Regions from separate parts of the Mesorhizobium sp. P2_D6 genome, predicted to be linked through region 2. Evidence: riboswitches for the same ligand, from Rfam matches in the RefSeq annotation. Region 2 holds a riboswitch; each other region holds the start of a gene.
What was found. A riboswitch is a leader RNA that binds a small molecule or an ion and turns the genes downstream of it on or off. The one in region 2 is predicted to bind thiamine pyrophosphate.

Region 1 (10,554 bases), on a different contig from region 2:
ACGATTCCAGACGGAGACCGGACAATGAAAATCTTTGTTTTCTTGCCGTGCGCACTGCTGGCACTTGCCGGCCCTGCCGCCGCGCAAGACAGCGACGAGGGTGCTCCTCCCGCGCCTTGCCAGGCGCAGCCCCAGGATGGCGGCCAGCAGCCGCCTCCCGCCGATGACGGCAATGGCAATTCGACCGCCGATCTTGGTTCTTGCGGCGGCGTGCTGCAGCCGCCGCCCAGCGGTGACCAGGGCATGACGCAGCCGCCGCCGGACCAGGGCAAAACACCGGTGATCAAGCCCGGCGAGGTGCCTGTGCAGCCACCGAAGCAATGATCTCGCTTGAGGTCTCTACAGTGTGGACCGGGGCCGGCCAGGTCCAGCCTTGGCCAGGCGCAGCGCCGTCACCGGATCAATGCCGGTCCAGGCAATGCCGGCCGCCTCGGTAAAGGCTGCGAAAGCCCGCCGCGCCTGGTCCTTGGTCACGTGTCCAGCCCTGGCCATTTCGCAGGCCCTCAGCGCCGTTTCGTAAATCTTGCCGCGCCTGGCGTGCGGCCATTCCCGAAGAAAATTCTGCATCTCGGCTAGCGTGGTGATGTCGCGTCGGAAGCCGGCGCCGACGGCAATTGCCACGGGACTTTGCAGCCGCATATCGTCCATTTTGAAAGTCTCCTGAGGGATCGTCCTTCAATGCGAATCATGCCGGTGCGGTTCCGGCAATAATGGCTGGTCGGGCCGATCAATTAGTCTCCACTTACGGAACAAGACCGTACGAGAGGCGTTTGCCTCCCGGAGCCCGCCATCGCGATTTGTGCTGTTTTCGCCTCGTGCGGGAACGCGGTGGAGCTCGCAAACAACGACAGGAGACGAAGATGAAAACCGTCCTTATTCCAGTAGTCGCCGGGCTCGCCATGATCGCAGGTCTCGGTGTTGCCGCGGCCGACGAGGTCATTGTGACGCAGCCGGCGCAGCAGCAGGTGATCATCACCCCCGAACAGCGCACGGTCGTGCACCAATACGTAAAAAAACATCCGCTGGCCTCGGTCAGTCTTCTCGGCGTCGAATTGAATGTCGGCTCCGCCTTGCCCGACACTGTCGAGCTGCAGGAGGTTCCTGACGTTCAGTACAGATACGCTGTGGTCGACAACCATACAGTGTTGGTCGATCCCAGCACGCGCAGGATCGTTGAGGTGGTCGAATAACGCTGGCCACAACTGACCGAACCACCAATACGGCCCTGTCGTTCATCCCAACAAGGGCGGCAGGGCCGAATGATGAAAGGAGCATTGCTCATGTTGCCGCATGTCGAGACCAACGTGGCGGCGTGTTGCGACAAGCTGTTGGCTGAGCGCAGCACCGCGCTGTTGTCGATGAAGGAAGCGATTGCGCTCTTGCGGGAGCGCACCGGCACGGATCGGTCGGATGCCGACCTCGCCGGGCTGATCACCAAGAAAGCGGCGCTGCTCGGCGTTGCGGTCGTTTCCGATCCGCGTTGAAAGCAGCTCGTCACTCAAGACGCCGGCTCAAATTTCGGCTAATGTTTTCGTGGAATCTGGACCTAACCATCGGACCCAACCACGGAGGCTTAAGTGACGGACGACAAACAGGACCGCATTCGCCAGCGCGCACATGAGATTTGGGAACAGGCCGGCCGCCCGGAAGGCGCGCATCAGGAGCACTGGGAACAGGCCACGGCCGAAATAGATGGTTCGGCCGCCAAACCGAAGAAGACGGCGAAGAAGGCTGCTGCGAAGCCCGTCAAGGCCGACGCCAAGCCCAAGGCTGCAAAGCCGGCGGCCGCAAAGTCCGGCAAGGCCAAGTCGAAATAGGCAAGGGCAGAATTCGCCTGGGCGGCCCCGTTCTGGACGTCGCCGTTCGGCCCGCCAGGGTCTCTTAACCTGACGAATTGCGCCTCCACGGGGAGCGCAATTCATTGTGTATGAAGACCGCGTGATACCCTATGACTCCCAGGCGTAACTCGACAGGGCAAAGCGGATACCGGCAGCTGTCATGACCAGTTCGCATTCGGTGATCTGGCGCAGGTGGCGCAGATAGCGCGCCACCGTCTGCGGCAGCCAGCCGGCGCAGGCTTCGACATAGGCGCGGCTGTGAACGAGCGTGCCGGTCGACAGCCTCTCGTCCTTCTCGGCAATCACTTTCAAATATTGGCGGATGAAACGAATATCGTCGGCGATGTCCTGGCTGGCCATTCGCCATGCTCCGGCAACGCGTTCGCGCTGGTCGAACGACAGGGGCGGCAGCAGCGGCAGTGACAACAGCGGGCGGGAGAGGTCGGCGAAGGCGCCATGGTTCGCTGTGCTCACGGAACTCCCCTTGTTGAAAGGAAATATCGTACTTTATGTACGACATTTCGTCAAGGATGACGCGTACAATTTGAACGAATTCAACTTTCGAAATGATGCGGATTTTCCTGAAGCCAAGAAACCTGGCCCAACACACTTCGCGATGACAGTCGAAAAAATACTCTTCCCCAATGCCTCGAACAGTGCTTTAACCCGCCCATCCACAGGGGTGCTCCGTACGGTCGGGGCTGAGATGAGGGCGGCAAGCCTTCGGACTCTAAAGCTGATCTGGATAATACCAGCGGAGCGAGGCGGGCGATGTTTTCCGGTGCACAGATTTCCCTTTATCCCATGACCGACGATTTCGTCGGCGTCATCCTTGGCGCGCTTGGCGCGCTCGATCCCTGGCGTGACCGGCTGAGGATCGAAACCGACGACATCTCGACGCTTCTGGTCGGGCCGCCCGAGGTGTTGTTTCCAGCCATGCGCGACCTGTTCGTGGCGGCCGCCAAAAGCGGCAAGCACTGCGTGCTTTCGGCTGCGGTTTCGCGCGGCTGTCCAGGTGAGCCCGACGATCCGATCTGCCGCTCCGACGAGATCGGCGGACCCGCCATTGCGCAGGACGAGCGCAAGGTCGCCGCGATCCGCGCCGTCCAGGCCACGCCATCGACCGACCAGCCGGTGGCGGCGCAGTTCTCGCTCTATGTGATGGGCACGGGCGACCATATGGACGAGATCTATGGCTGCATCGATTTCCTGAAGCAGTCCGGCGTCTTTGAACGCTCGAAGAACTTCTGCACCAAACTGCGTGGCGATGCCGGCGCGGTGTTTGCCACGCTGACTGAGGCCTTCTGCCGGTTCGGCCCGGGCGCCGGCCACGTCACCCTCGACATCACGATTTCGGCGAACAGCCCGAGCGCCGCCTGAGCCGCGGCTCAGGCGTCGTTCATCAAGGATATTTGCCGTGGCTGTTTCGTTCAACCCATCGCGTGGGGGAGATGCCTCCGACCCCTCAGTACAAAGAGGAGGGGAGCCATTGGCGATTGGCGAAGACCGCGATGCAAGTGAATCTCCCCCCTTGAGGGGGAGATGGCCGGCAGGCCAGAGGGGGTTCCAGCGCGTGGAGCGCCGACGCTCTTTTCGCATCGGCAAGGCGTGGGCGCTCTATGGCCGGCGACCCCCTCTGTCGCCTTCGGCGACATCTCCCCCTCAAGGGGGGAGATCAGCCGCCGCCATCGCCAAGGCCATCCCCGCAGCCATCTCTTTCACCCTGCTCCTCGCGGCCTGGGAGCTCTACGCCCGCTATGGTGGCGCAGCGCCCACCATACTGCCGGCGCCGTCGCGCGTGTTGCTGCAAGCCTGGGAGAATCGCGCTGCTCTTGCCGACAATACGCTTCCCACCATCCGCGCCACGCTTGCCGGCTTTGCCTGCTCGTTGGTGGCTGCTTTCGTGCTTTCGGCGCTGGTCGATTTTTTGACCCCGCTCCGCCGCGCGCTCTTCCCCCTGCTGATCGTCAGCCAGACCTTGCCGCTGGTCGCCATCGCGCCGCTCATCGTGCTGTGGTTCGGCTTCGGGCTGATGCCGAAAATCCTGCTCGTCGCACTCGTCACCTTCTTTCCGATGATGGTGGCGTTGGTCGAAGGCTACGCTGCAACGAGCAAGGAGATTGCCCAGATGCTCGCCGCCATGGGGGCAGGGCGCTGGCGCATCTTCTGGCTGGCGCGGTTGCCTTCGGCGCTGCCCTATTTCTTCGCCGGTTTGAGGATCTCGATTACTTACGCCGTGGTCGGCGCGATCTTCGCCGAATATGCGGGGGCGGCGAAGGGATTGGGCATCTATATGCTCAACGCCAAGAACAATTTCCGCCCCGATCTGGTGCTCGCAGCGGTCGCCGTCAGCGCGGCGCTCACGCTTGCTTTGTTCGGCCTTGCGGTGCTCATCCAGCGCCTCGCCATGCCCTGGGAAAATGCGGGGAGCGAGAGCCGCGGCGGCAAGCCTTCGGGAGAGAGCTCCCAATGACACGGCTCGAACTCCGCGATATCAGCAAAAGCTTCGGCGCGCTGGAGGTGCTCGCGGGCATTTCGCTTCATGTCGCGGCCGGCGAGTTCGTGTCCATCCTCGGCCCCTCCGGCGCCGGCAAGTCGACGCTGTTCCAACTGCTCACCGGTGCGCTGAAAGGCGAGGGCGACATGCGTTTCGACGGTGCGCCACTCGATGACCATGGTCGCCATTTCGCCTTCATGCCGCAGCGTGACGCGCTGATGCCGTGGCGGCGCGTCATCGACAATGTGACGCTGGGGCTCGAAGTGCAGGGCATGCCGCGACGGACGGCGCGGGAGCAAGTCGCGCCGCTGTTCGCCGAATTCGGCCTTGCCGGTTTCGAGCGCGCCTGGCCGGCGGAACTCTCCGGCGGCATGCGTCAGCGCGCTGCGCTTTTGCGCACAATGGTGCAGCAACGCGACATGCTGCTGCTCGACGAGCCCTTCGGCGCGCTGGATGCGCTGACACGCGCGGCCATGCAGCGCTGGCTGGAAGGCATGTGGCAGCGTCATCGCTGGACGGCGCTGCTGATCACCCATGACGTGCGTGAAGCGGTGTACCTGTCGGACCGCATTTATCTCCTGTCGTCACGGCCCGCTCGCATCATCAGCGTGATTACCGTGCCGCTGCCGCGCCCGCGCACCACCGGCAGCGACGCCGCGCGCCAGGCCGCTGTACTCGAAGCCGAAATCCTCGACACGCTGCTCGATACCGGAGCGGACCGAGCCTCGTTCCCGCAGACCGTTCAAAGGAGTTTATCATGACCGAATTCACCCGCCGGCAAGCGCTGCTTTTAACGCTGGCTGCCGGACTGCCGCTGGCCTCGCGCGCTCATGCTGCCGCGCAAAAAATCACCGTCGCGCTTGATTGGACCGTCAACACCAACCACATCGGCCTGTTCGTGGCCCGCGACAAAGGTTTTTACGACGAGGCCGGGCTCACCGTCGACATCCTGCCTTATGGCGATACCGGCGCCGGCACGCTGGTCGCCAACCGCATCGCCGATTTCGGCATTGCCGGCGTCGGCCTGTTCACCCAGCGCGCCGCCGGCGCCGACCTCAAGGCGGTCTACGCCGTGGTGCAGCAGGAGACCGGCCGGCTGGTCTTCAACGCGGATCGCAGCGAGATCAAGAGCCCGAAGAATCTCGACGGCCTGACCTATGGCGGCTTCGGCAGCGCCTGGGAAAACACGCTGATCTCGACCATCATCCGCCACGATGGCGGCAAGGGCAGTTTCGAGACGGTGACGCTCGGCACCTCGGCCTATGAGGCGCTGGCCAACGGCTCGGTCGACTTCACGCTGGAAGTCTCGACCTGGGAAGGCGTCGATGCCGAGCTGAAGGGCATCAGGCAACGCGGCTTCCGCTATGCCGATTATGGTGTGCCCGACGAGCACACTACCGTCATCGCCTCCAGCGATGCCTATCTCCAGGCAAACCCGAAAACGGCTTCCGCCTTCGTCGAGGCAACGCGGCGCGGCTACCAATTCGCCGTCGATCATCCGCAAGAAGCCGGCGACCTGCTGATCGCGTCCAACAAGGACGCGCTGACCGACCCGGCGCTGATCCACGCCTCGCTGAAGATGCTGGTCGACGGGCACTTTTTGCGCAGCCAGGACGGCGTCATCGGCACCATCGACAAGGCCAAGGTCGAGGCGATGGGCGGCTACCTCTTCAGTGCCGGAATATTGCTCGATGGTGATGGCAAGGTGCTGAAGGAAAGGCCGGATTTTGGACCCTATTTTACGAACGAGTTTTTGGGAGCGTAATCTCCCCCCTCGAGGGGGAGATGGCCGCGAAGCGGCCAGAGGGGGTCGGTCCGACTGTGCTCGACTTACCCTGCAGATGGAGAGTCGGCGCTTCACGCGCGGCGACCCCCTCTGTCGCCTTCGGCGACATCTCCCCCTCGAGGGGGGAGATTGGCGCTCACATATCGATCATTGAGCGCTTCACCCGGCCGATGATGGTGATGGCGCCTTCCAGTGCCGGTGGCGGGATGTCCATGTAGGAGGCCGGCTGGAAGGGCGGGTTCTCGTTGGGGCGATAGCGCTTGTAGGTGGCCTGGCCGGTTTCGTCGGAAATGACGTAGCAGCCATTGGTCACCAGCCGCTTGTCGCGCAGGTTGACGAAGATGATCGAATCCGGCGGCGAGATCTTGTTCATCGACGGGCCGTCGACGCGCAGCGCAATCCACTGGCCCTGCTCGAGATCGGTGGTGGGAATGGTCGGATAATCGCTGAGATTGACCACCATGTCTTGGCTGCCGAGTTCGCCGGCGCTGATCCACGAGACGATGGGCACGTCGACCGTGGCCAGCGACGGCATCGGGATCTGCCGGCCCGCCTCGTCAAAGCCGAAATGGCCGCTCGCAAGGCTGCCGCCCTCACCGTTGAACAACAGCCAGCCGGGGTCGACGCCGAACAGGCGGCCATATTTCTCCGCCGCCTTGCGCGACAGCGGCCGGTTGCCGTTCTCGTGGCTGATCAGCGTGTTCTTGTTGATGTCGCGCAATGCCCGCGCGGCGTCGCTCGGCGAGGCATAACCCGCCTCCGCCCGTGCCTGCTGCAATCTGTGCCTCGGTTCCTGCATCGTACAAATTGCCTGAAATTTATCGTCCAATACGTACGATTTTGCTTGCGTACGCTTCGTACATATCGTACGCTTAGCGCATGATCAAACAAACCGCAAGCGTTTCCGCACGCATCGTCAGCTTTCTCCAATCGTCCGGGCCGTCCTCCTCCCCGGTCCGGACGCCAACCGGGGCTTTTGCCCCGGATCCGGTCGGCCTCCCCCTGTCGATCGGAACGGCCGGAGCCGCTCCTCTCCCGGCTCCGGCCACCTTTTTGCCCGATGGCGCCGCCGGTGCGCCAAGGGCTGCTTCCGGCGGGCAGGGCATCTCCTGTATCCGCACGGAAGACGGCACGGTCATCCTGTTTGACCGGCTGACGGGGAGGGCGGTTTCCGCCCTCACCAAAGCGGCAGCGGAAGCTGCATTGCGGCATATCGTAGGCGCCCTGCCGGCCGCCAGCACCGCCTGACAATACCAAACCCGACGTTCTGAACCTTTGCCTTGGCCCTCAGGCCGAGCGCTGCCTTTGCGCGCAAATCAATGGATCCGACATGACTGCCTATACCGAGACCGAATTGCAGGAGATTGCCGTCTGGCTCAGGGATGGCCTGTCAGCGGCCAGGATCGCCATCCGCTTCACGGCGCTGCGCGGCCGCCCGGTCTCGCGCAACGCCATCATCGGCATCGTCCACCGCAACAGTGCGCTGAAGACCATCGACTTTGCCAATCCCAAGGGCGGCCGGTCCGGCGGCCGACCCAGGAAGAATGCGGCAAGGGCGAGTGCGGCCAACCAGAACACCGCGGGGAAGAATCCCCCGGTGCAGCCGAACAAGCCCGTAAGGCAGCCAGACGTTTCGAAGCAGGCAGCACCAACCGCGCCGGTCGCCAAACCGGCCCCTCAGCCACCGGCCAAGCCACTGTCGCCGCCTCGGCCGGCACGCCCGATCCCGGGCGAGGGGCGACTGGTGGTCGACGGCGAAATCTACCGCTTCAAGATGCCGGCGCCGCGCCCCGCCGCCATCTGTCGCCAGCCGCATGTCGCCGCCATGCGCTTCATCGATTGCCTGTTCGACCGCTGCCGCGCGCCGCTCGACCTGACGCTGGAGGAAGACCTCGAAAATGATGAGCCAGGCAGCCGGCCGGGACCGGACATGCTGTGCTGCGGCCTGCGCACAAGGGCGCTGAAAAGCTACTGCGAATATCATCAGGCGCGCTTCCACCGGCCTGTGGTGGAGGTGGTGTAGGCACCAGTTTCGGCGAGGGCTGATCGCCAGGCATCGGCTCCGGTGCGCGCTGGCGAAGCGATGAGCAGTGACAGGTCGGCGGGACAGCGCCCCCCTCTGTCCTGCCGGACATCTCCCCCACTTGGGGGAGATCGGATGTCGCCGCCGCTTTCGCCAATCGCCAACGTTGCAAAAAGGCGCCGCCGCGGAAACTGCCAATCTCCCCCCTCGTGGGGGAGATGTCCGGCAGGACAGAGGGGGGCGCGAAGGAATGCCAACCTTTCCAGCTCAACAATCCACCCCACAAGGATCACCCGATGAGCAAAAAAACCGCGCAGAAAGCAAAGCCGCCGAAACTGCCCAGGGACGAGGCAGAGCAGGTGCGCATTCGTCGCGAGATCGGCCATGATTTCGCGCTGAAGGATGATCGCTTCGGCCGCAAGCGGCTCAGCGTCGGCACCGAGGAGGCGCGGCGCGTCTACGAGGTTTCCAATGATGGCTACACCGCGACCGGTGGTGTCGTGCGGCTGCGCAATGTCGATCCGCTCGTCGGCATCACCTCGCTGACGCGCCAGCAGCGCGAGGCCGGCCAGCGCTTTCGCGATGATTTCGAGCGCGCCTCACGCGACGGGCTGCGGCCGATGCCTTGGGAAGAACGCGTCGATAGCAGCCGCATCAATGGCGGCATGCCCGACCGCGTGCTCAACGCCGGCCGCGCCCATGCCGGCGCCAGTGCCGCATTGGCGCATTGGGAACTGGCCGATACGGTGCGCAACATCTGCCTCGAGGGCCAGTCGGTGAAGGCGCTGGCCGAGCGCACCGGCGAGGGACGCGATGTGGTGGTGAAGCTGCTGAAGGTCGGGCTCGACCTGCTGGCCGTGCATTACGGGATGATGCTGATGCGCAAGCCGCGATAAGGCCGGCGCAAGAAATCGGCCGGCCGGCAGATGCCGGCCGGACCGGCTTAAGCTACCAGGGTCACCGCTCGCAAACGCGGATTTCTTCAACGATCCTGTGGTGATGGCGCCAATGCTTGACCAGCTCTATGTGGCAGCGGCGATGATGCCTGTGATACCTGTGGTACCTGAAGCCGTTATCGTAGGAATCGTACTGATAGTAGGGGCGAGGAGCGTAGCGACCGCCGTAGTAGTCGCGATATCCGTCACTGTAATAATCGTCATCGTAGCCGTTACCGATGCCGATCACGACACGCCCGCCGGCATTCGCCGGGGCAATCATCGCTGCCGCTGCGGAGATGGCGATAATCGAAGCAAGCAGGAGCTTTCTCATGGCTGCCTCCTGTTCAAGGTTGACCTAATATAACCCCCGGGGCGCGACCTCGTTCCATAGTTTTGCAAGATGTGAACAACCTTGCGCGAGCATTGCGGGATGAGGGTAAGCCAGCGTCACCGCCTGTAGCCATCATCCTCCCTTTTTTGATCCGTTCGCCACGCCTGTTGAAGGGCGCAGCGTGGAGGGTATGAAAACAGGCGCTTGGAGCAATTCAGTGAATCAAATCCTGAGCCGGAAGGTGCCTACAGGAGCATTTACTCAAGGGTAGCGCCGCCCCTCATCCGCCTGCCGGCACCTTCTCCCCGTATAGTGACGGGGAGAAGGGAACAGCCGCGACCTCGGCGCCCTTTCTGCGACGTTGGCGATTGGCGAAAGCGGCGAGGACAGCATCTTTCTCCCCGTCACTATACGGGGAGTTGAGGAATGGTCCGCGAAGCGGACGAAAAGCCAACTGCTTGGCTTTTCGAATGACGAACGTCCGGCAGGACAATGAGGGGCGGCGCTGACAGACGATCCTTATCAATGCGTCAGGCCGATTCAGCGTGCGTGCTAGGCACCCTTCTTCAGCGGCTTCCGCACTTCACCATCCTCCGGCGCCTTCTCCCACCCGAACACACTGCGCCCGCCAAGCAGATGCGACTGGTCGAACTCGCCGGCGACGATCTCCTTCAGGCTCGGCCCGGTGACATAGCGCTCCAGCCGCCGTGCCTCGCAATCCAGCCGCTGCAGCGCGCCGAGCTCTTCCTCGCGGCCGAGCTTTGCCTTGCCGACGGCCGATTTCAGCACCGCGATCGTCTCGTCATACACTTTCAGCGGCACCGGGAAGGGGTGGCGGTCCTTGCCGCCATGGGCGAGCGAAAAGCGTGCCGGATCGGAGAAGCGGCAGGGCGCGCCGTGCACCACCTCCGCCACCATGGCCAGCGCCCGCACCGTGCGCGCGCCGACGCCGGGCACCAGCAGCAGGTCGGGGAAATCGGCCGGCCCGCTCTCGATGGCGGCGGAAATGTTGCCGTGCAGCCGGTGCATGAGGATGTCGCTCTCGCGCACGTCGTGATGCGCCGGCATCACCAGATTGGGCAGCATCGGCTGTGCGGCTGGTTTCGCGGGCGGTGCTTTCGTCGGTGGCTCCAGCACGGCA
Region 2 (10,554 bases):
CGATCGCCGCGCTGGATGCGGGTCGAGAAACCCTTGACCACCGTGAGGTCGCCAAAGCTCTTCTCGACGTTCTTCGCCTCAATCACCAGTTTGCCGGATTCGGCGGCGTCGCTGGCCACCATGGTGGCCGAGCCTTCGGCGCCGCGATGGCCGCGAAAGCGCTGACGCATGGTCTGTAATTCGCCGAGCCGGCGCATGTTGCGCTTGCGCCGCGCCGTCACGCCATAGCGTAGCCAGTGCTCCTCGCGCACGATCTGCCGGCCAAGCTTGTGCTGCTCGCGCTCTTCCTCTTCCAACACAAGGTCGCGCCATTCCTCGAAATGGCTAAAGCCCTTGTCGAGGCGGCGGGTCTGGCCGCGGTCGAGCCAGACGGTAGCGCGCGAGACGCGTTCGAGGAAGCGACGGTCGTGCGAGATGACGATCAGCGCCGACGAGGTGCGGACAAGCTCCTCTTCCAGCCATTCGATGACAGACAGATCGAGATGGTTGGTCGGCTCATCAAGCAGCAGAATATCAGGCTCCGGCGCCATCACACGAGCAAGTGCTGCGCGACGCGCCTCGCCGCCGGAGAGATCGTTGGGGTTCTCCGTACCGGCGAGACCGAGATGCTCCATCAGATAGGTGGCGCGGTAGGGATCGTCGGCCGGCCCAAGCCCGGCCTCGACATAGGCGCGCACATTGGCAAAGCCATCCATGTCGGGCATTTGCGGGAGATAGCGCACCGTTGCCGAAGGCTGGCGGAAGACTTCGCCGTCCTGCGGCTCGATCAACCCGGCGGCAATCTTCAGCAGCGTCGACTTGCCGGAGCCATTGCGGCCGACGAGCGCAATCTTGTCGCCGGCGGACGCGGTGAGTTCAGCGCCGTCGAGCAGCGGCGTGCCGCCGAAGGTCAGTCTTATCCCGTCGAGGTTGAGAAGGGGCGGGGCCATGTCAGCTTTCAGGCAAGGGATAGGGATGAGCGAGCAGCAGCGCGCGGCCATGGCCGAGCGCGATTTCGAGCCGGCCCCCGGTCTTCTCTGACTTGACCTCGTTGGAGATGGTGAGCGACGAGCCGAAGGCAACCTCGACATGGTCGAGCGGCCATTTGGCGCCGGACACGGTGAGGCCCGAAAGATCGGAAAAGCCGAGCACGGAAAACAACGTGCCGTCGGCGTAGTCGAAGCCGGCCTTGCCCGGCAGCAAGGGCACCCCCTCCTGCGCGCCGCTGGTCAACAGCACTTTCGTGCCGGTCTCGGCCAGCCGCAGGCTGAGCGCCAGATGAAGGTACGCATGGTCGGCGCGCTTGCCACCGAAAGCGCCGGCCAGCACCAGGTTGGTGGCGCCGCGCTCCAGTGCGGCGGCGATGGCCAGCTCCCCGTCGGTCTTATCCTTTTCGGGCGGAAATACCTGGCGCGGCACGGCGGCGAGATCGGCGGGAAGGTCCGCGGGCACGGAATCGAAGTCGCCCACCCAAAGCTCCGGCATCAGGCCGAGCATCCGGGCATGGCCGATGCCGGCGTCGGCGGCGATGACGCGCGTGCCTTCGACCTGGCGGTCGAGCCGCGGCGTGCGGATGAGATCGCCGCCAAGCAGGATGGTGAATGTGCTCATATCCGGTGGCCCTTACCAGCCCCGCCGGCGAAACGGAAGGCCGAGCCTTGGCTAGCTTTTTGTTGGAGCATGATCTCAGGACAAAACGGTTCCCGTTCGTCCGAGAAACCGGTTCCCACTTTTCGGATCATGCTCTGGCAAAGTTCCGCTTGCGTGGCACCTTGGCCGGCCCTATGTGTCGAAACGCTCTAACGGGGTGCCGAACGCGATGTTTTCGCGGGTCGGCTGAGAGGCAGTCTCGCCAACCCGCTGAACCTGATCCGGTTTGTACCGGCGGAGGGATTAGACGCTTCGGACAGACCGACGCCTCAATTCCTTTCAAACACGAATGAAGGAGGTGCCGATGCGCATGTTTTTGTCCCGTCTTGTCCCAGCCCTGGGTCTTGCTTTTTTGCTTCTCGCCGTGCCTGCGTCCGCGCAGGAAAAACTCACCGTCTACACCTATGAGAGTTTCACTGCCGATTGGGGCCCGGGTCCTGCGGTGAAGAAGGAATTCGAGGCCGAATGCGGCTGCAGCGTCGACTTCGTCTCGGTCGCCGACGGCGTTGCGCTGCTCAATCGCGTCAAGCTCGAAGGGGCCTCGACCAAGGCCGATATCGTGCTTGGTCTCGACACCAACCTCACCGCCGAGGCCAAGGCCTCCGGCCTGTTTGTCCCGCATGGCGCGGTGGCTGAAAACAGCGTGCCGGGCGGCTGGAGAGACGATGTTTTCGTCCCCTTCGACTATGGCTATTTCGCCGTCGTCTACGACACTGAGAAGCTGAAGACCCCGCCGAAGAGCCTGAAGGAATTGGTCGAAGGCGCTGCCGCCGACAAGATCGTCATCCAGGATCCGCGCACGTCGACGCCGGGTCTTGGCCTGCTGCTGTGGGTCAAGTCGGTCTATGGCGACAAGGCGCCAGAGGCCTGGGCGAAGCTCAAGCCTAAGGTACTGACGGTGACGCCCGGCTGGAGCGAGGCCTATGGCCTGTTCACCAAGGGCGAGGCGCCCATGGTGCTGTCCTACACGACGTCGCCGGCCTACCACATGGTGGCCGAGAACACCGAGCGCTATCAGGCGGCGTCCTTCGAGGAAGGCGAATATCTGCAGATCGAGGTCGCCGGCATTACCACCACGGGCGCGAAAAACCCGCTGGCGGCAAAGTTCCTGGCCTTCATGACCGGGCCGAAATTCCAGGACGTAATTCCCGAGACCAACTGGATGTTCCCGGCAGGCAAGACCGACAAGCCGCTCAATCCGGCCTTCGACAAACTGGTCAAGCCGGCGAAGACGCTGCTGTTCAGCCCGGAAGAGGTTGCGGCCAACCGCAAGGCTTGGGTGGATGAGTGGCTGGCGGTGATGAGCAAGTAGCTTTGGCTGGATAATCGGAAGATGACCGCTCTACGACGCCCCCCTCTGTCCTGCCGGACATCTCCCCCACGAGGGGGGAGATTGGGTGTCGCCTCGGCTTTCGCCAACCTCCAACGTTTTGAGCGGAGCGCGGAAACTGCTGATCTCCCCCCTCGTGGGGGAGATGTCCGGCAGGACAGAGGGGGGCGCGAAGAAACGCGACGCCCGCTAAAGATCTTTTGGGCGGTCCGGCGTGCAACGCTCTGACCCCCGCATCGCCGCCGGCATCGTTGCGCTCGGCGCAATAGCGCTGCTGATCGGCGGCGCCTTTGCCGGCCTCATCCTCGAAGGCGCGCACGACCTCCGCGGTGCTGCGTCCGCCTTCGATCTCTATCTCCTGCGCGTCGTCCGCTTCACGCTCTGGCAAGCAGTGCTTTCGACGCTGCTTTCCGTCGTACCGGCGCTCTTCGTCGCCCGTGCTCTGTCGCGGCATCCGCGCTTCTTTGGCCGCGGTTTCATCCTGCAACTGTTCACCGTGCCGCTGGCACTGCCGGCCATTGTCGCGGCACTGGGCATACTGGCGCTCTATGGCCGGGCCGGCTACTTCGCCGGGGTCGCCGGCCAAAGCTGGCCCGATATCTATGGCCTCTCGGGCATCCTCGTCGCTCATGTCTTCTTCAATCTGCCGCTGGCAACACGGCTGTTCCTTGAGGCACTGGGCACGGTGCCTGCTGATCAATGGCGGCTGGCAAGCCAGCTCGGCATGGGGGCGAGACCAGCCTTCCGGCTGATCGAATGGCCGGTGCTGCGATCGGCTTTGCCGGGCGTCGCCGGCCTTGTCTTCATGCTTTGCATCACCTCCTTCACCATCGTGCTCATCCTCGGCGGCGGGCCGGCGGCGACGACGCTGGAGGTCGCCATCTACCAAGCGCTGCGCTTCGATTTCGATCCCGCGCGGGCAGTTACACTGACAGTGCTGCAAATTGCCCTGACCTTTGCCGTCGTGCTGGCGCTGACGCGGCTTGGCGCCAATGTGACCGGGGATGCGAACCTGCCTGTGGCGCCGCGCCGCTATCTCTCGGCCGGCCCGGTCGAAACGGCGCTCAACGCGGCCCTGATCGTGCTCGCCTTGCTGTTCGTCGCCGGGCCGATGGCGGCAACCGTCGCATCCGGCCTTGGCGCCGATCTCAGCCGGCTGGCTGGCGAGAGCGCGGTGCGCCAGGCGACGCTGACCAGCGCCATTCTCGGCCTGCTGGCGGCGTTGCTTTCGGTGGTGCTGTCGCTGTCGCTGATCATGGCGCGCCGGGCGCTGTCCCTGCACCGCCGTGGCAGCGCTCGCCCGCTTCTCGAGCACGCCACGGACACCGGCGCCGGTTTTGTCCTCGTCGTGCCGCCCATCGTCATCGGCGCCGGCTGGTTCCTTTTGTTGCGGACGGTCAGCGACGTCTTTGCCATCGCGCCCGTCATGGTCGTCACCGTCAACGGAGTGATGGCGATGCCCTTTGCCATCCGCGCCATGCGCCCCACCTATGACGCGGCGAGCGAGCGCCACGAAAAGCTGTGCGCGCAGCTCGGCATTTCGGGCTGGAGCCGGCTGTGGCTGATCGACTGGCCGTCGCTGCGACGGCCGCTGGCCACCGGCTTTGCCTTCGCCATGGCGCTGTCGCTCGGCGATCTTGGTGTCATCGCGCTGTTCGGCAGCGATTCGGTGCAGACCTTGCCCTATCTCCTCTTGGCGCGCATGGGCAGCTACCGCACAGCCGACGCCGCCGGGCTGGCTTTGCTGCTCGGGGCGGTCTGCCTGGCTCTGGTGGTCGCCGCGGATTGGTTGGGACGAGGAGAAAAATCGTGACTTCCGCCATGGAAAAAGGCGCGGTCGTGCGGCTGGACAAGGTCTCGTTCAGCTATGGCGAGGCGCCGTTCCTGTTCGATGTCGAGTTCACTGCCTCGAAAATCACCGCCATCATGGGGGCGAGCGGTTCGGGAAAGTCGACCCTGCTCAACCTTGTGGCCGGCTTCGAGACGCCGCAATCCGGCAGCGTGCTGATCGGCGGCGCCGATGTTGGCGCTTCCGCGCCTTCGGCGCGCCCGGTCTCGATGGTGTTCCAGGAGAACAACCTCTTTGCCCATCTCTCGGTGGAAAAGAACGTCGGGCTCGGCCGCTCGCCCTCGCTTAGCCTGACGCAAACCGATCGCGCGGCCATCGCGGAGGCGCTCGCGCGTGTCGGCCTTGCCGGCAAGGAAAAGCGGCTGCCGCGCGAGCTCTCCGGCGGTGAAAGACAGCGGGTGGCGCTCGCCCGCGTGCTGGTGCGCGACCGGCCGGTCCTGTTGCTCGACGAGCCGTTCGCTTCGCTCGGACCCGCGCTGCGCGACGACATGCTCGACCTCGTGGCCGGCGTCCATGCCGAGCGGGCTATGACGGTGTTGTTCGTCACGCATCAGCCGGAAGACGCGCGCCGCATCGGAGAGCAGATGGTTTTTCTGGACAATGGCAGCGTTGCCTCAACGGGATCTGCCGCCGATTTTTTCGACGGCACTGGTCCTGAAGCGTTTCGGCGCTATATCGGCGCAAGTTCGGGCGGATCACGCGATATTGCCCGGAAGCGGACATAATTTACGACCAAACCGGCTACAGGTGATGTGGCGCTTGCTTGCCATGGTCCAACTGATGTGGCTAGGTCCGCCTAAGTATTGGTCCGGCACGAGCCGTGATTTGCCCCCTACAGCGCCGCATCCATCCGGGTGTGTAAAACGCTGTAGGTTTTTTGATTTGTGCAGGATTGCCACCGAAAAATTCGATTTTCGCTGGCGCGGACTCCTGGGTCCAGGTCATGCGCCGAGAACTGAAGGGACGCCGTGCTGTCGACCGGCACTGACACTTTGAGACGCAGACCGCTGGCGCGCTTCCTGGCGCTGGCCGGCCTTGCCGTGGCGCTGGCCAGTTGCCAGATGTTCACGCCTCCGGAAGTGCAGGAATCCGGCTTCCAGCCTTCCGACAAGCCGATCACGGTCGACAATGTCGCCGCCAACAGCAAGCTCGCCGAACTGGCGAAGGCGCAGCACCCGCGCATCCTTGCCACCTATGGCGGCGAATATTCCGATCCCAAGCTCGAGCGCATGGTGGCCAAGGTCGTCGGCAGCCTGACCGTGGTGTCGGCCAATCCGACCCAGACCTATCGCATCACCATCCTCAATTCGCCCAACGTCAACGCCTTCGCGCTGCCGGGCGGCTATCTTTACGTCACTCGCGGCCTGCTGGCGCTGGCCAATGATTCGGCCGAGCTCGCCGCCGTCATCGCGCATGAGATGGGCCACGTCACCGCCAACCATGGCCTGCAGCGCCAGCAGCTCGAGGCCGAGGAAGGCCTGGCGACCAAGGTGGTCTCCGATGTGCTCGGCGACAGCCCGACCGCCAAGGCGGCCTTGATCCGCGGCAAGCTCAGGCTGGCGCAGTTCTCGCGCAACCAGGAGCTGGAGGCCGACGCCATCGGCATCAAGTCGATCGGCGAAGCCGGCTACGATCCCTATGCCGCCGGCCGCTTCCTGCAGTCGATGTCGGCCTATACCGATTTCCGCTCGATCAGCGGCGCCACCGATGCCAGCCTCGACTTCCTGGCCACGCACCCCAACACGCCGCAGCGTATCGATCTGGCGCAGCGCCACGCCCGCCAGTTCGGTGCGCCGGGCGTCGGCACGCGCGACCGCGATTCCTTCCTGGCTGGCATTGACGGCCTGCTCTACGGCGACACGCCGGAAGAAGGCTATGTGCGCGGCCAGACCTTCCTGCATCCGGGGCTCGGCGTATCGTTCACCGTGCCGGACGGTTTCATCATCGACAATACGGCCGCAGCGGTGACGGCGACCGGGCCGGGCGACATGGCGATCCGCTTCGACGGCGTGTCGATCGACAAGGATCGTGCGCTGACCGACTATATCAGAAGCGGCTGGGTGGCCGGTCTCGACGAGACCAGCGTGCGCCAGGAGACGATCAACGGCAATGAGGCGGCGACCGCGCATGCCGGCGCCGACGGCTGGCAGTTCGACATTGCGGTGATCCGCGCCGGCGGCCAGGTCTACCGGCTGTTGACGGCGGCGCCCTCGGCAAGCACCACGCTCGATCCGGTGGCGCGTTCGGTCAGCGGCTCGTTCCGTATCCTGAGTGCTGCCGAGAAGGCGGCGCTGAAGCCACTGCACATCCGTGTCGTTACCGTTCAGGCTGGCCAGACCATGGGATCGCTGTCGGCGCAGATGGTCGGCGTCGACCGCAAGCTCGATCTGTTCAGGGTGCTCAACGCGATGTCGCCGGGCGCCTCGGTTTCGGCCGGCGACAAGGTCAAGATCGTTACGGACAAGTAGCAGCGCAGCCGGTTCGATAGTGTCTGCGCGTGCGATGTAGAGTTGAGATCACTGCCACTCTCAGAGATTGCTGTCGGTGTCAGTGTTAGTATCGGTACCGCTGTCGCCATCGGTGCCTTCGCTACTGGTGTTCTCGCCATCACCGGAATGTGCAGAACGGTGCTCGGAACCATCACCGTTGTTGCCGCTCCAGGCCATTCGGCCGGTTTGCAGCACGGGTTTGGCCGGGGTTGCCGCGGCTGTCCGCTTGCCTGGTTTTGGGGCCTTCGGTCTTGGCGCGGGTATGGGAACCACCTTTATTTTCGTGATGATTTTCGGGGGCCGGACCTTGCACGCCGGAATCGCCAAGGCGACCCGCTTCGGAGTGCTGAGAACACCCAGGGAATAGATCTCTTGCCGCTCCATCCCGGCTCTGAAGAATGCGAGCGCGCGGTCCGGATCAGCCGGAACACCATTGCGACCTTCCATGAAGATCGATGCGAGATCGTTCATGGCATCGATATGCCCCATCGCCGCAGATTTGAGCAGAAAGTCCAATCCCTTGGCGGTATCGCGCTGGACGCCTCGGCCATTGAACAGGGTGCGTCCCCACGCGGCCATGGCGTAGGGGTCACCTTTTTCGGATGCTTCTGAGTAGAGGCGGTTGGCCTGTTCGGGATCCACTGCCGTCCCTATTCCCGACGAGACGATGGAGCCGAGCGCGAAAGCCGCGCGAACATATCCCTTGTCGGCGGCCTGCTGGATTGCCTGCCTGGCCTCATTGACCTTGCCCGAGGCCAGCAACGCCCGTCCGAGTTGGTAACGGAAGCGGGCAATGTCCGGATAGGCCTTCACCGAGGCCTGGCAGAGTTCAACCGCGTCGTCGCCAATCTCGTTCGCCAGCCGGCCCGGAACAACGCCTTGCAGGTCGAGAGGCTCGCCCGCCGCTCGATCGCAGGGATCGACGCTTGGTGACAGCTTCAGCATCGCCTGCTTGGATGCGTTGTCGGCACGGATCTGAAAGCCGATCTCGACCGGCGTCGCGGAGCCGATCTGCGCCTCGTAGCGCAACTTGTCGACATCGTCGGCCATCAGGCTCGATTGAGGCGACAGGATGCGGTCCGGCAGGGACAGCGTCCCGGTTGCCGGATAGCTTGCAAGCTCCAGGCTGATCGATGGATCCTTGGTCGGGAAATCCAGCTTGAGCGGGATCGGGCCGACGCCGACGGGAATTTCGATGTCGTGGTTTTCGATCGCCTCGGCGGCGTCAGCGACACGAATGCCGCGCTCAACCACCTGCTGCTTGTGCTCGGCCGCGAGCGAGGCCACGAGCTGCTCGCCCTCGGCGCCCGCGCCGTTTCTGATCCGCAACAGCAGAACGCCCTGGGATTCGCCGCCCCACTCGTTGTGCGTGGTGTAGGCCAGCGTTTCCACCTGTTCCTGCCCACCCGCCAATGCGGGGGCGTCCATGCGCAGACGCGGCAGGTCGGTGCCCTCGATCCTTTCGCCCATGGCCAAGAGCTTGCCATCAAGCGTCAGCCGTCCGAGTGCCGGCAGGCTTTCGATGCTGACGCTGATCGCGCCACCATCGACGTCTACTGGCGCCGGCAGATCCAGCGCGACTGGCCCGATGCCGGACGGCACGATTTTCTCCAGCACCGGCGGCAGCGCCGGGCGGTTGGCGCGGGGCATCAGAAAGACATCGTCGAGAAGCGAGGAATTTTCCCATGGAACCTGCTTGCCACCGGTTGCCTTGACCACATCGCGGCGCACGGCGGCCATGACAGCCCTGATCTCCTGGTTCGGCGCCAACGCGCGACGGGAGAAGGCGGAGGAAAACGGGCTGAGATTGCCGCTCCCGTCATAGGCAACGGCTCCCGGCTCGGTGGCAAAGGCGATCAGCGCGTTCTCTGAACCCTTCACCTGCGCCAACCCGCTACCGCTGGCGACGATCAGCTGGTCGCGAAGCCAATAGTTCTTACGCGGAAAAGGATTGTTGCGGCAGGCGTCGAGGATGATCACCTGGATTTTCGATTTCGAGCGCAACTGCTGCAACATGTCGTCGAGCTTGATTGCCTGGACTTCCACGTCGGCCGCATCCTTAAGCGTGGCGTCGACCGGGATGAGAAAGTTCTCGCCGCCGATCTGGAAGCCGTGACCCGAATAATAGACCACGGCGAGATCAGCGCCGTCGGCCGCCGCGAGATAGGTGCGGAAACGCATCTCGAACTGAAGCCTGGTCAAATCCTTGGCGACGAAAACGTCGAAGCCGGCCGTCCGGAACGTGCTTGCGATGTCTCCGGCGTCCTTGTCCGGGTTCTTGAGCGCCGGAAGCTCCCGGTATTCGGAATTGCCGATCACAAAAGCAACCTTTCGATCGGCACTAGCCTCGAAAGTCGTCAGGGTCACAAGGATCAAAGCTGCAAGAAACACGCAGAGTCGCGACATGGCAAAATCCTCATCCGCTATGATCTGGTGAACCCCAACAGACACCCTGCAGCTCAGCAGGTCTGTTAAAGAATTCACAATCTGCGAATGAGAGGCGAGGAAATCTGATGTGCTGGCCTTATGTGCTGATCGGAAAATATCTTAATACTGCTGCCAACCGGGAATTTCAGGCTGCCTGCGTCTGAAATTCCGGGTTCTGCTTGACCAGCGCGACCTTCAGCTTTTCCATGGCGCGGGCCTCGATCTGGCGGACACGCTCCTTGGAAATGCCGAGCGTCTCGCCGAGCGCTTCCAGCGTAGCGCCCTCGTCGGTCAGCCGGCGTTCCTCGATGATCCTGAGTTCGCGGGCATTGAGCGCGCCAAGCGCTGCTCTCAGCCAGAGCAGGCGGCGTTCGAAATCGATGGTGTCGCTGGCGACTTCGTCCGGCAGCGGATCGTCCGAAATCAGGAAGTCCATGCGCTCGGTGGTGCCGCTGTCGTCGGCGAGCGGCGCGTTGAGCGAGGAGTCAGGCGCGGAGAGCCTGGAATCCATCATCGCCACGTCGGCCTCGGAGACGCCGAGCGCTACCGAGACTTCGCGATAGAGCGTGGCGTTGGAGATCGGCTCGGCGCCATTGGCCAGCCGGGCGCGCAAGCGCCGCAGATTGAAGAACAGCGCCTTTTGTGCCGAAGAGGTGCCGCCGCGCACGATCGACCAGTTGCGCAGGATGTAGTCCTGCATCGAGGCGCGGATCCACCAGGTCGCATAGGTCGAGAAGCGCACCTCGCGCTCCGGCTCGAAGCGCGCCGCCGCTTCCAGCAGCCCGACATGGCCTTCCTGGACCAGATCGCCGAGCGGCAGTCCGTAGTGG
Region 3 (10,554 bases), on a different contig from region 2:
ATTCAATAGGTTGAAGGAATTCGCAGCAAAGCGCAGCCCTACTCCGGTGTCGCAGATCTGACAGCCAACAGTCGGGCTGAAACAGAGAGATGTTGGTCCCTCAGCGTCTTGTCCGATGGGCACCGGCCTCCTGCATGGGCGGGAGGGGACCACACGGTATTAAAGCTCAAGATGAACGCCGCCGGCAAGCATCGCTAGACAGTCCCCGCAGATACTTTGACGCTGGTCCGCGAGCTGGTGCGCCTAGTGCCCGACCGCCAGATCGCGGCTCCTCAATCGCGCCGCAAGCCGACGGCGCGTTAAAGCGGCCGCGCAATCATCGATGTGAGCGTGATGACGGCGCTGCGCACTGTGTCGTCGAATTGTGGCCACTGGAGCAATCCTCGTAAAGCGAGCCAAGGTTCTTGATCTAAACGGCGGCGGCCGCCATATTAGCGTAGCGCCTCTCACACGTTCGAGAGTGATCGCATTTTTGGATGCCGCCGGCTCGGGCTGTTTCGGCATCCTATTTCAACATCGGCCGCCGCTTGTTTCGAGTCATCGAATGGCCGTTCTCTGCATTTGGAGGCAAAATGACCGCAACGCCTTTCGCGCTGCCCGAGGCAGTGCTTACCGCAATCTCAAACGGAAAACCCGTAATTCAGGCATATCGGGAACATCTTGGCTATTCGACCGAGGACATTGCCGTGACCAGCGGTCTGACAGTCGAGGAGGTCGGGCTGATCGAATCTGGCCATTGTTTCGACAAGGGCTATCGCGATCGGATCGCTCGGGCGCTTGGCTTGGCTGAGAGGATCTTCGATGAAATCTCGGGTATCCCGAACGCTGCCTGACGTCGGCCTCTGAAGATTACCCGCCGCCTGCCAGGTCGGATCAAAATCCCAAGGGTATATCAAAGCCCTTACGGCGGCGGGGCGGTGGCAGAATTCTTATTTCTACGGAATCGATTCGCTCTGCGGAAGATCGGCTTCATGCTGGGCGACACGGATGTAACCTTGGCCCGCACGAGAGGCCAGATCTGTGGATAGAGAGAACCGGCTAGCCGCGTTGATGGTACGAGGGCATGTGGACAAAATATCCCTACCCGATGGTGGCGCCGAACTACGGCACAACGATCAGCGCTTGCGAAGTCGAGCGCTTAGACGAAAGATTTCGGCGGAACCACCCGAGGCCATCAGGAAGATTCGTCACGATGAAAGCGATCCCTTGCCCGTTCTGCACAAGCTGCGAGGTTAGGCCATATGAGACGGACGAGGCGCGCGTTGTGATGAAATGCGAGGACTGCGGTGCATCGGGGCCGGTCTGCATCGACGAAGTCAACGCCGTCGAAAGCTGGAATTACCGTCCATCTGCCCAGCCCGAATAGGATTGTCCACGTGGCATGGCGATAGCGATGCGCCTACGCCTAATGGCCCCGGTCCGTCACCGGCGCGCAGGAGCGTATTACCTTCCTCAGCCGGTGCCGCGTTTCTCTTCCGAGCCCCCGCCAGTCAGGCCCGGCGCATGCTGGCCTACCCCGTCAGAGTGCCAGGCCGCTCATGTCGCGCCTGCCGTACATGGCAACGAACCTTATCGCGCACCTGATCGACTGATATTGCCGATCACCTTCCGCAACTCGAGCGGCTGTAGCAGCGCATGCCGTTACATCGGATGCCCAAGTGTCGTCTGACAATCTCGCCGGAAAACTGCCGTCTCAACAATTCGGCCAGCCTGTCGTTGCGACATCGCTCACTAGCCATACTCATAAAACCTGTTCTGGTTTGCCTTGCCTAGCCGCCGGTCGCCTGACAGCCCACATGCCGACGCAGGTTCGGTCTGCCAGCCACCGCAGGGCATGTGACGTGGGACTGTCAGGTTCGACCGTATACGTCCTCAAGCCGCACGATGTCATCTTCGCCGAGATACTCGCCGCTTTGGACCTCGATCATCACCAGTCCGATATTGCCGGGGTTTTCGAGCCGGTGTTTGTGGCCGCAAGGGATATAGGTGGATTGATTAGTGGTCAGGAGTAGCTCCTGGTCGCCGTTGACTATTTTCGCAGTGCCGCTGACCACGACCCAGTGCTCGGAGCGGTGATGGTGCATCTGCAGGCTCAAGCGTCCGCCCGGCTTCACCTCGATGCGCTTGATCTTGAAGCGCTCGCTTTCCTCCAGAACCGTGTAGGTGCCCCAGGGCCGGTGCACGGTACTGTGAAGCAAGTGCGCTTCATGTCCCGCAGCCTTGAGGCCCTCGAAGAGTTTCTTGACGTCCTGGACGCGATCGCGGGATGCAACAAGCAATGCATCGGGGGAATCCACGATCACCAGGTCGCTGATGCCGACGGTGCCGATGACGCGTTTGTCCGAGCTTATGTAACTGCCCACGGTGTCGACCACATGGACATCGCCGCGAATCCTGTTGCCGCTCCCGTCAGCGGCGACCAGTTCGGCCATTGCGTTCCAAGATCCAATGTCGTTCCACCCTATTTCGCAGGGAACGACAGCGAGATTGTGGGTTTTTTCCATCACCGCATGGTCGAGTGAAATACGCGGCGCCATGGCGAAGTGCTCAGATGAGAGTTCGACGCTGGCAACATGTTCGCCGTGGCTGACGCGAGCGTTATCATAGCTATCGAGAACGGCATCGATCACCTGCGGGCAATGCGCAGCCATTTCGTCGAGCATGACCTGCGCCTTGAAGCAGAAGATGCCGGCGTTCCAGAAGAAACGTTTGGACGCGACATAAGATTTGGCAGTCTCGGCGTTCGGTTTCTCGACGAACCGGACAACTTTCTCACCGTCGGCCTCGATGTAGCCGAATGCGGTGTCTGGCCTATCCGGGGTTATGCCCAAGGTTGCAATACGCCCCTGCTGCGCCTGTTCGATTGCCCGGTTCATGGCGGTTTGAAATGCGGGCAGATCACCAATCATATGGTCGGCGGGAAAAACACACAGAACAGCATCGGGACCCTGTGTTGCCTTGGCATGGACGGTTGCCGCAGCGACGGCGGCGGCGGTATCCCGACCCTCAGGCTCAAGCAGAAAGGTGCGTGGCAAAACAACGGAATCCAGCTCGTCGAAAACGTCTTTCGTAAGGAAGAGGTGCCCCGTGGACGTCACGGTAACAAGCTCCACGACATGCTGCATCGAAGCGGCGCGCAACACGGTGTGCTGGATGAGCGAAAGTCCATCCGCCACCTTGAGGAAAGGTTTGGGGTGCGATTGCCTTGAGGCGGGCCAGAGCCGCGAACCAGCTCCACCGCTGATGATGACCGGAACCACTTTCATCAAAGGTCCTCTATCTCGTCTGTAAGCGCGAACGCATGGGCCCCTTGCAGCGTCGAGGCGACGATCGCCATGGCCCTGCTCTCGGTCGAAGCTTCCGAGTAGCAGCGCAGTTCCGGGGCATTGCCGGAAGGCCGCAGATGTATGATCTCACCTGAAAGCATCCGCGCCCTGAGGCCATCGGTTTCGTCAATTTCGGCGACGGTCCCGAACGAGGCAAGAAAGTGCTGCAGTGCGTTCCGGCTTGCGAGATGATCCATCAATCTGCGCGAACTTTCCGCGGGGAAGTTCTGAAGCCGGTCACTGGCGCACACAGGAAGATTCCAAAGCCCGCGCAGTCGCGACAGCTTCTTTTTTGTCGACGCCATGGTACTGAGGACGGCCATAATCGGGAGGAATGAGTCCCGCGTCGGCAGTGCAGTCAATGTCTTCCCATTCACCACACAATCCGAGCCCAGCAGAACACCACCATTGGCCTCAAAGCCGACGATGACGCCGCCGGCGCCGTGTAATGCTTCCATTGCTTCAATGACAAATGGAGACCCGACTTTCGTCCTCTGGACCGCGAAACCAAAGGCCTTCGAAATTCCCGAATTGGAGGTCACTGGCGTCACGATCGTGTCTGCCTTCAGGAAAAGAGCCGTTGCAAGCCCAACCAGGTCGCCGCGAAGAAGATCGCCATTTTCATCAGCGATGAGTGGCCGATCAGCGTCCGCATCGGTCGACACGATGGCATCGAGACCGAATTCGCGGACCCACTTCTTCAATTTTGCAATTGTTGCTGTGTCTACGGCTTCGGTATCGACAGGTACGAAGGTCCCGGTTTTCCCGATGGCGACCACGCTGGCACCGAGCGATTGAAGAACCTGTATCAACAGTTCCGCCGCGACCGAACTGTGCTGATAGACACCAAGTCTCATGCCGGAAAGTGAGCCCGGCTCCAGCATGTCATGGGCGCGCTCTCGATAAGAGGCGATCGCTTCTTCACGGTGCATAGGCCACGTCGTTCCCGGACAAGCTGGTGGTAAGCAATACGCATTTGATCTTTCGGCTACAAAGCGCGTAATCGCGGCCTCATCCGCCTTGCTGATTTCACCATTCGGGCCATAGAATTTGATGCCATTGCGATCGGCTGGAATGTGCGACCCGGTGACCATAAGAGCCGCCGCGCCGTGTTTGCATGCATATAGTGCCAGGGCAGGCGTGGGTATGGTGCCGCAATCGATCGGCTGGAAACCATTTGCGGCCAACGCCGCCATGCAATTGTTGGCTATCGCCTGACTGCTGTCACGTAGGTCGCGGCCTATGAAGACCGAACTATTCGGCTGAACCCGGCTGGAAATCAAACGCCAAGCGAAAGCTTCGGTATAAAGTCCGCTGGCCTTGCCGACCAATTCCGAAGCCAAACCTCGAACGCCGCTTGACCCGAATTTCATGATTTCGCTTTGCTAGTGGACAGGCAGGGTGGGGTAATGTTGCAATGGGCTAGTACTTTCTACTGCAAGCGCCATCGTTCTCAGGCACCTGCTGTTCAGGTATGCGGTCTCTACAACACGGTGTGGCGTAAGGACCCCTCAGAGTTCCGCCGAACAGCAGGGCATCCACTGGCACAGGGGCATCCACAGTTCTCCTTCTAATGGTATCTTTTGGCGCGCTCATCTAATGATCAAGGAAGTGGAGTGATCGATCGGTGCCTCCCGGTATTTCGCTATGCAGCATCATGACAGGTCCGTAAACTTGGTTGTTTGGATGGAACGCATCCATGGCATGGATAAGGCTAGAAAGCCGTCTCGATCAGCGCAATGGAACCCTGTGATTCTTGGGTAATGGATTAAGGTCAGCCAGAGCGCTCGCCGACCATGGCGTCGCCTAGGGCGCTGGACCCAAGCAGGAACCGATGCTTGGATCAGTTGGGGCGACGATCAGCGCCGACAATGTCTTGCCTTGCGACGCCTTCAGAAAGTTGTTTCTGGAATTGCGTTCGATCAAGGCCCAGCGCAAAACCTTGATGCAGTCGTCGCCGCCGCAATCTTCGCCTTCGGCTTTGTCTACATCCATCCGTTCGAGGACGGAAACGGCCGCATTCACCGCTACCTGATCCACCACCTCCTTGCCATGCACCGCTTCAATCGCCGGGAGTGGTGTTTCCCGTCTCGGCCGCGATCCTGGACCAGATCGACGAGTACAGGCGCGTGCTGGAGAGCAATTCGAAGCGCCTTCTGCCATTGGTCGAATGGGAACCGACGCCGCAATTCAACGTCCGGGTGCTGAATGACACCGGGGATTTCTACCGATACTTCGATGCAACCCCGCACGCCGAATTTCTTTATGCCTGCCTTCGGCGGACGATCGAACGGTACCTTCCTTACGAAACAGCTTTTCTGCAGCGCTACGATCAATTCCGGCAACAGGTGAATGCCTTTATCGACACGCCCAAGCGGCTGATCGATCTGCTCTTCCGTTTCCTTAACCAGAATGGTGGCTCCTATCGAGCCGCGCCCTCGGAAAGGAATTCCCGGCTCTGACCAATGACGAAGCGCGGGCGGCTCGAGGCGATCTATGCGCAGACCAGAAAACGGCAAAGCACGCGGCAGAAGCCTTTCCCTGGGACTGCCGGTCGACCCTTGCGTTAGCGCCGAAACTCGGGACGTCAAGTTCTGGGGCAAACCGGACAAGCCGAAGGTGTGTCGGGAATGCTGCTGCGCCACGGCAGTGATTTCTGCATTATCTATACGCCTATATACGCAGTGCCGGCGTCAGCACCCCAGCGGTCGAAGATACGCGACAAGTCGCGTGCAAGTCATCTTGGGGACGCTGACAACAAGGTACGTGCGCTCAATCGCGTCCACCCCATTCACAAAACCGGCTCCGTGGAGTAGTGGGAACGCAGAGAAATCTCCGGTCGCAGCCTTACCCGGTCAAAACAAGGATTCAAACCATGAATGCCCTCGTCATCTGCTCCGGCGGATTGGACTCTGTTTCGCTCGCTCACAAGGTGGCGACCGAGCAGAAACTCATTGGCCTGCTTTCGTTCGATTACGGCCAGAGGCACAAAAAGGAACTCGGCTTTGCCGCTATCTGCGCCAAGCGGCTGGCTGTTCCGCACCAGATCGTCGATATCCGCGATGTTGGCCGGAACCTGAGCGGCTCGGCGCTGACTGATAATGTGGACGTGCCCGACGGGCACTATGCCGAAGACTCCATGAGGATCACGGTGGTGCCGAATAGGAACGCCATCATGCTGGCCATCGCCTTCGGGGTTGCCGCCGCGAAGAAGGCCGATGCGGTGGCCACTGCCGTCCACGGCGGAGATCATTTCATCTATCCCGATTGCCGGCCCGCTTTTATCGACGCCTTTCAGACGATGCAGAACCATGCCCTCGCAGGCTACGCCGATATCCGCCTGTACGCTCCGTATGTGAATATGTCGAAGGCCGACATCGTCAGCGAGGGGGCAAAGTACGCCACACCGTTCGAGGCGACGTGGTCCTGCTACAAGGGCGGTGCACGTCATTGCGGTCGCTGCGGGACATGCGTCGAACGGCGCGAAGCATTCGATCTGGCCGGCATCACCGACCCGACAGATTATGAGGACGCAGACTTCTGGCTCCACGCTATCCAGACAAGGAGCGCGTGATGTTCCGCATTACCAAAGAGTTCCACTTCTCGGCCTCGCATCAGCTCACCTCCTTGCCACCAGATCATCAGTGCGCACGTCTGCACGGCCACAACTACATCGTCGTAGTGGAGCTTTCAGGTGGCGAACTGGACGAACACGGCTTTGTGCGCGACTACCAAGATCTGGCGGCGTTCAAGCACTACATCGATGGGACGTTCGACCATCGGCATCTTAACGACGTGCTGGGGCATGACCATGCCACAGCGGAATGTCTGGCCAGGCACTTCTACGACTGGTGCAAGGTGCGGCTACCCGAAACCTCCGCCGTGCGGGTGAGCGAGACGCCGAAAACCTGGGCGGAATACCGACCATGACTTGCGCGTTGCATCCCGGAATCCGGGTGAGCGAGATTTTTGGGCCGACCATTCAGGGCGAAGGCGTGCTGATCGGCTTGCCGACGGTGTTCGTAAGAACCGGGGGGTGCGATTATCGCTGTTCCTGGTGCGACAGCCTGCATGCGGTGGACCGTCGCTTCCGCCATGATTGGGAGATGATGTCTCCCGACGCGGTTTGGCAAAAGGTCATTGCGCTTTCCGGCGGTCAGCCCGTGATGGTATCGCTGTCGGGCGGCAATCCGGCCATCCAGCCGCTTAGCCAGTTGATCGACCGCGGGCATGGTGAGGGCTACCGTTTTGCATTGGAAACCCAAGGCTCGGTGTCTAAGCAATGGTTCGCGGATCTCGACGTGCTGGTACTAAGCCCCAAGCCGCCCTCAAGCGAAATGACGACAGATTGGGCCGCGTTCGACGCCTGCTTAGAGGCGGCGCAGTATAAGCCGCAGATGGCGCTCAAGCTCGTTGTCTTCGACGATGATGACTATGCCTATGCCAAAGACGCCGCGGCGCGCTACCCGCAATTACCCGTCTATCTGCAGCCCGGCAATCACACGCCGCCGCGTCCCGGCGACGAAGACGCGTTCATCGACATGGCCGGTGTGATGAGGCGCATGGAATGGCTGGTTGAAAAGGTGACCCGTGACAGGTGGTTCGAGGCGCGTGTACTGCCGCAGCTTCATGTTCTGCTCTGGGGAAACAAACGGGGCGTCTAGCCGAAGGGGAAGGATTGCCGACGACGCGCAAGACAGACATCTATAGCAATCTCACCCAACTGGGCGGCAGCAGCGTCGTTCCGGAAAGCCCCGAAAACACCGTGCTGGAAAAGGGACCGAATCCGCATGAGGGCTCGCCTTATTGGGGGCGCTTCACCGCTCGTCTGGGCGTGACTTGCTCTCGATACTACCATGCTTTTCCGCTGGATTTGATTGGTCGCCGATCATCGCCGCGGGCCGAATGCACTTGACAAAACAGCGCCGGCCCGTTCAATTCGACGCATTCACCAGGGGAGTCCCGGCAAGGGGCTGAGATACTGCTGGCTTTCGCGGCGCAGTGACCCGTTGAACCTGATCCAGTTCATACTGGCGTAGGGACGGTGTAAGCGCTTGGCGGGAGTTTACGCCCGAGGTCCTGTTGCGGCAGGTCGACCAAAGCGTCTTTTCATCCTTCCGGCACAGAACTGGGTCTCCAATGCATGAGCAAAGGAGCCTCAAGATGAATGCCCTCACCCCAGCCGTCTCGACGGGACCGCTACCTGCCTCACGGAAAATCCACAAGTCCGGCGTCCTCTATCCGCACATCAAAGTGCCGATGCGCGAAATCTCCGTCCATCCGACGGCGGGCGAACCGCCCGTCATCGTCTACGATCCATCAGGCCCCTATACCGACCCGACAGTCGAAACCAGCATCGAAAAAGGCCTCGCCCGGCTTCGCCATGAATGGATTACGGCGCGTGGCGATGTCGAAGCCTATGACGGCCGCCATGTCCGGCCGGAAGACAATGGATTCGCCGCAGGCGAGCGCCTGACGCCGGAATTTCCCATTCGCAACCGGCCGCTCAAGGCCAAGCAGGGCAAGGCGGTGACCCAGCTTGCCTATGCGCGCGCCGGCATCATCACGCCCGAAATGGAGTTCGTCGCCATCCGCGAGAACCTCGGCCGCGAGATCCTGCGTGGCAAACTTGAGCGCGACGGCGAGGCCTTAGGCGCCGAGATCCCCGACTTCGTCACGCCGGAATTCGTGCGCGACGAGGTGGCGCGCGGGCGGGCGATCATTCCCGCCAACATCAACCACCCAGAGAGCGAACCGATGGTCATCGGCCGCAATTTCCTGGTGAAGATCAACGCCAATATCGGAAACTCGGCGGTCACCTCCTCGATGGCCGAGGAAGTGGAAAAAATGGTCTGGGCGATCCGCTGGGGAGCCGACACAGTGATGGACCTGTCGACCGGCCGCAACATCCACAACATCCGCGACTGGATCGTGCGCAATGCACCGGTGCCGATCGGCACGGTGCCGCTTTATCAGGCGCTCGAAAAGGTCAACGGCATTGCCGAGGATCTGAGCTGGGAGGTCTACCGAGACACGCTGATCGAACAGGCCGAACAGGGCGTCGATTATTTCACCATCCATGCCGGCGTGCGGCTGCACTACATCCCGCTGACCGTTGACCGGGTCACGGGCATCGTCTCGCGCGGCGGCTCGATCATGGCCAAATGGTGCCTGCACCATCACCGGGAAAGCTTCCTTTACGAGCATTTCGCCGAAATCTGCGACATCTGCCGCGCCTATGACGTGTCCTTTTCGCTCGGCGACGGCCTTCGCCCGGGCTCCATCGCCGATGCCAACGACGCGGCGCAATTCGCCGAGTTGGAGACGCTCGGCGAGCTGACGCAGATTGCCTGGGCCAAGGATTGCCAGGTGATGATCGAGGGGCCCGGCCACGTGCCAATGCACAAGATCAAGCAGAACATGGAGAAGCAGCTCGCTGTCTGCGGCGAGGCCCCGTTCTATACGCTAGGACCGCTGACGACCGACATCGCGCCGGGCTATGACCACATCACCTCAGGTATCGGCGCCGCCATGATCGGCTGGTTCGGCACCGCCATGCTCTGCTACGTCACGCCCAAGGAGCATCTCGGCCTTCCCGATCGCAACGACGTCAAGATTGGCGTGATCACCTACAAGATAGCCGCTCATGCCGCCGACCTGGCTAAGGGGCATCCGGCGGCGAAAGTCAGGGATGATGCCCTTTCCCGCGCGCGCTTCGAATTCCGCTGGGAGGACCAATTCAACCTGTCGCTCGATCCCGAAACCGCGCGATCCTTCCACGACCAGACCTTGCCCAAGGAGGCGCACAAGCTGGCACATTTCTGCTCGATGTGCGGGCCGAAATTCTGCTCCATGCGCATTTCCCACGACATCCGCGCCGAGGCACAGAAGGAAGGCATGGCGGCGATGGCGGCGAAATACCGCGAGGGCGGCGATCTCTACGTGCCGGCGGACGAGACCGGCACACCGCTGGTGCCGGAGGCGCATGAGCGGTCATGAGGGTGCTGGTCAAAGGGGCCGGCGTCGCCGGCCTCACCGTCGCCTTCGAACTCGCCACGCGCGGCGCGGCGGTGACAGTTGCTGAGACAAGACATGGCCTCGGCGGCGATGCGTCGTGGTTCGCCGGCGGCATGCTGGCGCCATGGTGCGAGCGCGAAAGCGCCGAGCAACCGGTGCTGGATCTCGGACGCGATGCCGCCGACTGGTGGGAGGCGGCAACGCCCGGGCA

Region 1: linked by a shared signal. The riboswitch ahead of AC1D1L_RS20410 (YkoF family thiamine/hydroxymethylpyrimidine-binding protein) and the one ahead of thiB (thiamine ABC transporter substrate binding subunit) in region 2 are both predicted to bind thiamine pyrophosphate.
Region 3: linked by a shared signal. The riboswitch ahead of thiC (phosphomethylpyrimidine synthase ThiC) and the one ahead of thiB (thiamine ABC transporter substrate binding subunit) in region 2 are both predicted to bind thiamine pyrophosphate.

Annotation. Positions count from the first base shown of each region.
Region 1 covers NZ_JBFUEG010000009.1:129,440-139,993, reverse strand. The annotation lists gene AC1D1L_RS20440 (hypothetical protein) at 25-324, shown strand; gene AC1D1L_RS20435 (DUF982 domain-containing protein) at 340-648, opposite strand; gene AC1D1L_RS20430 (DUF1236 domain-containing protein) at 861-1,190, shown strand; gene AC1D1L_RS20425 (hypothetical protein) at 1,281-1,484, shown strand; gene AC1D1L_RS20420 (DUF2934 domain-containing protein) at 1,578-1,817, shown strand; gene AC1D1L_RS20415 (hypothetical protein) at 1,947-2,312, opposite strand; TPP riboswitch at 2,507-2,619, shown strand; gene AC1D1L_RS20410 (YkoF family thiamine/hydroxymethylpyrimidine-binding protein) at 2,610-3,218, shown strand; gene AC1D1L_RS20405 (ABC transporter permease) at 3,475-4,311, shown strand; gene AC1D1L_RS20400 (ABC transporter ATP-binding protein) at 4,308-5,096, shown strand; gene AC1D1L_RS20395 (ABC transporter substrate-binding protein) at 5,093-6,100, shown strand; gene AC1D1L_RS20390 (LexA family transcriptional regulator) at 6,258-6,920, opposite strand; gene AC1D1L_RS20385 (hypothetical protein) at 7,001-7,369, shown strand; gene AC1D1L_RS20380 (GcrA cell cycle regulator) at 7,452-8,144, shown strand; gene AC1D1L_RS20375 (DUF6456 domain-containing protein) at 8,441-9,040, shown strand; gene AC1D1L_RS20370 (hypothetical protein) at 9,102-9,413, opposite strand; gene AC1D1L_RS20365 (DUF763 domain-containing protein) at 9,966-10,554, opposite strand, start outside.
Region 2 covers NZ_JBFUEG010000004.1:115,937-126,490, reverse strand. The annotation lists gene AC1D1L_RS10240 (ABC-F family ATP-binding cassette domain-containing protein) at 1-929, opposite strand, end outside; gene AC1D1L_RS10235 (thiamine diphosphokinase) at 931-1,590, opposite strand; TPP riboswitch at 1,773-1,889, shown strand; gene thiB (thiamine ABC transporter substrate binding subunit) at 1,934-2,941, shown strand; gene thiP (thiamine/thiamine pyrophosphate ABC transporter permease) at 3,174-4,772, shown strand; gene thiQ (thiamine ABC transporter ATP-binding protein) at 4,781-5,533, shown strand; gene AC1D1L_RS10215 (M48 family metalloprotease) at 5,870-7,276, shown strand; gene AC1D1L_RS10210 (caspase family protein) at 7,337-9,703, opposite strand; gene AC1D1L_RS10205 (RNA polymerase factor sigma-32) at 9,870-10,554, opposite strand, start outside.
Region 3 covers NZ_JBFUEG010000014.1:36,886-47,439, reverse strand. The annotation lists gene AC1D1L_RS24860 (transcriptional regulator) at 477-833, shown strand; gene AC1D1L_RS24855 (mannose-1-phosphate guanylyltransferase/mannose-6-phosphate isomerase) at 1,851-3,266, opposite strand; gene AC1D1L_RS24850 (phosphomannomutase) at 3,266-4,699, opposite strand; partial or broken gene AC1D1L_RS24845 (hypothetical protein) at 5,208-5,315, shown strand; gene AC1D1L_RS24840 (hypothetical protein) at 5,405-5,788, shown strand; gene queC (7-cyano-7-deazaguanine synthase QueC) at 6,202-6,900, shown strand; gene queD (6-carboxytetrahydropterin synthase QueD) at 6,900-7,256, shown strand; gene queE (7-carboxy-7-deazaguanine synthase QueE) at 7,253-7,990, shown strand; gene AC1D1L_RS24820 (hypothetical protein) at 8,005-8,241, shown strand; TPP riboswitch at 8,270-8,386, shown strand; gene thiC (phosphomethylpyrimidine synthase ThiC) at 8,490-10,325, shown strand; gene thiO (glycine oxidase ThiO) at 10,322-10,554, shown strand, end outside.